2 regions of the Pantoea sp. X-Soil-OKNW-556 genome follow, and region 1 is predicted to be linked to the other one. Evidence: predicted binding sites of a transcription regulator. Region 1 holds the regulator's gene; the other holds the start of a gene.
The links. Region 1 encodes LexA, which represses DNA repair genes until DNA is damaged. Its sites were predicted from a motif close to TNCTGTATGTACATACAGNA; they were not measured.
Positions count from the first base shown of each region.

Region 2: the regulator LexA is predicted to act here: its motif matches at 1,164-1,183, upstream of AC6I8T_RS08670 (metal-dependent hydrolase).

Region 1 is NZ_AP035990.1:372,511-374,975, reverse strand. Features, by position in the region: gene dinF (MATE family efflux transporter DinF) at 1-1,096, opposite strand, end outside; gene lexA (transcriptional repressor LexA) at 1,187-1,801, opposite strand; gene AC6I8T_RS01640 (diacylglycerol kinase) at 1,907-2,275, opposite strand; gene plsB (glycerol-3-phosphate 1-O-acyltransferase PlsB) at 2,401-2,465, shown strand, end outside.
Region 2 is NZ_AP035990.1:1,874,082-1,876,546, forward strand. Features, by position in the region: gene AC6I8T_RS08665 (L-cystine transporter) at 1-403, opposite strand, end outside; gene AC6I8T_RS08670 (metal-dependent hydrolase) at 556-1,146, opposite strand; gene kduD (2-dehydro-3-deoxy-D-gluconate 5-dehydrogenase KduD) at 1,279-2,040, opposite strand; gene kduI (5-dehydro-4-deoxy-D-glucuronate isomerase) at 2,058-2,465, opposite strand, start outside.

The sequences.
Region 1 (2,465 bases):
ACACGCCCACTAACGGCATCACCACCTGCCATAGCAGATAGCGATCGGCCGCATCGCGTAATGCCTCCAGTGAAGTCAGCAGGGCCACGATATGGGTGCCAAATAACGCATAAATCGCCGCAAACAGCAGCGCGACCAACCCCGCCTGACGGCAGGCAGCATGCCAGATGAGCAATAGCCGGCTGCGATCTTTGGCACCGACGGCTTCACCAGAACACGCTTCAACCGCATAAGCAAAGCCATCCTGTGCATACGCGGTGAAAGTCAGAAACATCAACAGCACCGCATTGACCGCTACCACATCCGGGCCAATACGTGCACCGAGTATCGTCAGGGAAGCAAAGCAGATTTGTAGCAGGAAGGAGCGCAGCATAATGTCGCGATTGAGGCGAAACAGACGAGCAGCATCACCGCGCCAACTCTCCCGCAGCATCGCCAAATCAATTCCGCGCAGCTTCAATACACGCGCCACCATCCATAATCCGACGGCAAGTGTCGTATATTCAGCCAGTGCCGTTGCTGCTGCGGCACCTGCTACGCCCCAATGCAGCCCCAACACAAACGCCAGATCCAACAGGATATTGACCAAATTCCCCACCACCAGTAGCACCACTGGCGCACGCGCATATTGCACCCCCAACAACCAACCGAGGATGACCAGGTTTGCCAGCGTGGCGGGAGCGCTCAGCCAGCGAATCTGAATGAACAATTGCGCCTGCTGTTGGACCTCCTGGCTGCCACCCATCAGCACCGCTGCCAGATTACTGACTGGCGTGCGCAGCAAAATAAACAGCACACCGGCCACCAGGGCAATGAGTAAAGGCTGGGTAAGCGCCCGAGCCAGTGCCTTTTTGTTGCCAGCACCAAATGCCTGAGCAGTCAGCCCGGTGGTGCTCATACGTAAAAACAGCAGCAACATAAAGATGAAACTGGTCGCCGTGGTGCCAACCGCCACACCGCCGAGATAAATGGGACTATCGAGATGACCAATGACGGCGGTATCAACCACGCCAAGTAGCGGAACAGTGATATTGGAGAGAATCATAGGCAGCGCCAGCCGCCAGAGTGCTTTGTCAGAGGAGGAAAACAGCTGCATCAGCACGTCCCGGTTTGCTGCACTACCGTCTTGTCAGAGAATAAAACCACGGCAGCACAGAAGGCTGCCGTAGCAGGGGGAATCAAGGTATCAGAGCCACTCGCCGTTACGCACAATGCCTACCGCCAGCCCTTCTACCGTCAGGGATTGTTCGCGGGTATCGACAACAATCGGCTGGAAGTCGCTGTTTTCCGGCAGCAGTTGCACAATTGCGCCCTGCTTTTTCCAGCGCTTCACCGTGACTTCGTCATCGATACGTGCGACGACAACCTGGCCGTTACGCACTTCCTGTGTTTTGTGTACCGCCAGCAGATCGCCATCCATAATGCCGATATCTTTCATCGACATGCCGCTGACACGCAGCAGGAAATCAGCGCTGGGTTTGAACAGGTTAGCATCGACCTGGTAGTGCGCTTCAATGTGCTCCTGCGCCAGCAAAGGTTCACCCGCAGCGACACGGCCAACCAATGGCAGCCCCTCACTGGCTTCTTCTTCCATCAATAAACGAATGCCGCGCGAAGCGCCGGAAACGATCTCAATAACGCCTTTACGCGCTAATGCTTTCAGGTGTTCTTCTGCCGCATTAGGTGAGCGGAAGCCCAGCTGCGAAGCAATTTCCGCACGCGTTGGCGGCATGCCCGTCTGGTTAATATGGTCGCGAATCAGATCATAGACCTGTTGCTGCCTGCTGGTTAACGCTTTCATCCCGCCCCCTGGTTGTTTATACAGTCGCTGTGAGTATATACAGGTATTGGTGAAATGGAAACCAAAACTGAGGGAAAAATCAGCGAGTTGATGAATCCGGAATCCTTATCGCAAATGTGACCAAAGCAGCGCGATCCAGACAAACAGCGCCAGTAAAATAGCCAGCAACACGGCGGCCGATCCCATGTCTTTCGCGCGTCCAGCCAGCGGATGGCGTTCCTGACCAATGCGGTCGACCACGGCTTCAATGGCGCTATTCAGGATCTCAACAATGACCACCAGCACTACGGAACCAATCATGAGTACGCGGGAAATCGCATCAACATCCAGCCAGCACGCCACTATAATTGCCACTAATGCGGCAATAGCTTCCTGGCGAAACGCTGCTTCATGTGTCCAGGCAGCGCGCAATCCCTGCCAGGAATAACCGGCTGCTTTCACTATCCTGAGAAAACCGGTGACGTTATTTGCCATGTCGTTGAACCCTTTACTCGTTTTGACGTCAATGTCTGGGCAGCCGGAGTGGTGCAGCCACAGATTTTCGCGGCGCATTCTGGTATGCTTGCCGCGCTTTGCTAACAAGAGGCTTGAAGTTGTCTATGTCAGGTTGGCGTAAACTTTATTATAAATTATTGAATTTACCACTCTCCATTTTGGTAAAGAG
Region 2 (2,465 bases), 1.5 Mb from region 1:
CTGCGGTTAAACCAAACAGGCCAGTGACCATCACGCCTACCAGCGCTGAAATCGCCGTAGTAAACAACAACACGCCGATGGTCAGTACGCTGATTTTGCCCAGTGAAGAGGCATTGTGCAGGCGAGCCACCGCGCTGAGGATGGAAGCGAAGACCAGCGGCATCACGATCATCTGCAACAATTGCACGTAACCGTTGCCGACAATGTTGAACCAGCCAATCGAGGCTTTCACCACCGGGCTGTTCTCACCGTATATGGCTTGCAGCGCCAGACCAAACAACACGCCGAACACCAGGCCAGTTAATACGCGTTTTGACAGGCTCCAGCGCGCGTTGCCAATGCGTGCTAATAACACCAGCAACGCGGCGAACACCACGAGATTAATAATCAGGGGAAAATCCATGCTCTACTCCAGAGATTTGCCGCGCCTCTGCATGTTCAGGCGCGGAATACAGGGTGATTCCTGAAAGGAATCCGCGCATGTTAACAGTTCATAAATGGGCAGGCTTATATCCAAATGGAATTGATTATAACTTTATCCTGATTTTTGTCTGATTATCGCGCGCTTTGACTGTTTATTATGCGGCCTACGCCATTTTGTAAGGTATTGAACAATTGTTCAGGCCAGCCGTTTGCACCAAAAGACGGCAAGCCAGGTGGAAACCACAGCGCGTAGCCGACCAGTGCGAGGCAAAGGGCGCGCTCCAGTTGGTTGCCTTTTTGGCTGTTCAGCAGCGGCAGGCGAAAGCGCCAACGGCAGGGCCACAGCAGGGGAACGCCAGCGGGTGTCAGCATATCGGCGACAATATGGCTGAGATAGCCCAGAGTCATGCCCTGCAACACATCCGCAGGGATGGGCCAACTGGCGGGGACATTAATCTGAAACAGCCACAAGCTTACTGCCACCGCCAGCAGGCTGTGGGTAAAACCGCGATGACCAAAGGCGCGAGCGATGGGCTGGGAAAGCCACTTCAGACGTTGTCCCAGCACCGATTTGGGATGATCAATATCCGGCAGCAAACAGGTCAGCAGTGCAGCCGGCACCAGATGCCACCAGTCGGCACTGGCCATTACCGGCGTGAGCTCCGCGCGCTTGGCAAAAATAGCACTGGCAATGGCGAAAATGATGTGGCCTTCGGCCGTCATGATAAAACCTGGCTGCAAACTGTCGATGCATCCAGTATAGGGATTTATCCAGTGAATGAGAATATGTGACGCTGTAACCAGGCGTGAATTTAAGACGATACCCGCGTCAGAATGACGCGGGAAAAGAGCAGCTTAGCGCGCCAGCCAACCGCCATCCACCGCTAGCGTATAGCCGTGAACGTAATCCGATGCACTGGAAGCGAGGAACACCACTGGCCCCATCATATCGTCCGGTGCGCCCCAACGTCCGGCAGGGATACGGGCGAGGATCTCTTCACTGCGCGACTCATCATCACGGATTTGTTGCGTGTTGTTCGTCGCCATGTAACCGGGGGCAATGGCGTTGACATTGATGCCGTGCTTCGCCCATTCATTGGCCATCAGCCGTGTCAGCCCCATGACGGCGCTTTTCGATGCGGTATAGGAGGGCACGCGGATTCCACCCTGGAAAGAGAGCATCGAGGCGATGTTGATGATCTTGCCGCCATTCCCCTGCGCGATAAATTGTCGCGCCACCTGTTGAGAGAGGAAAAACAGGCTCTTGCTGTTGATATTCATCACATCGTCCCAGTCTTTTTCGCTAAAGTTCAGCGCATCCTCACGCCGGATAATCCCCGCGTTATTGACCAGAATATCAATGCGTCCCGCCAGTGCGACCGCCTGTTCCACCACCTGTGGCACGATGGAGGGGTGGCTCAGATCGGCCTGAATCGGCCAGAAACGGCGTCCCAGTGCTTCAACTTTGGCGGCGGTATCATCCGGTCCGGCGCGGTTGACACCAATAATATCGCAGCCCGCCTGTGCCAGACCGATCGCCATCCCCTGACCCAATCCAGTGTTACAACCGGTGACCAGCGCGATTTTTCCTTCAAGATGAAAAGCGTTCAGAATCATTATCTTCTCCTTAGGCACTAGCGCAGAGCGCTGACGCTGACGTGGTCCATGTCATCAAACACCTGATTTTCACCCACCATGCCCCAGATAAAGGTATAGCGTTGGGTGCCAACACCGGCATGGATTGACCAGCTTGGCGAAATCACCGCCTGTTCGTTATGTACCAACAGATGGCGGGTTTCCTGCGGCTGTCCCATCATATGAAACACCGCGCTGTCCTCAGCCATATCAAAATAGAAATAGACCTCCATGCGGCGTTCATGGGTGTGGCACGGCATGGTGTTCCACAAATTGCCGTCGTCAAGACGCGTCAGGCCCATGGTCAGCTGACAGGTTGGTAGTACATCCGGCACGATAAATTTGTTGATGGTGCGGCGGTTAGAGGTGGCGGCATCACCGAGGGTGGCTTTCACGGCATCCTCAAG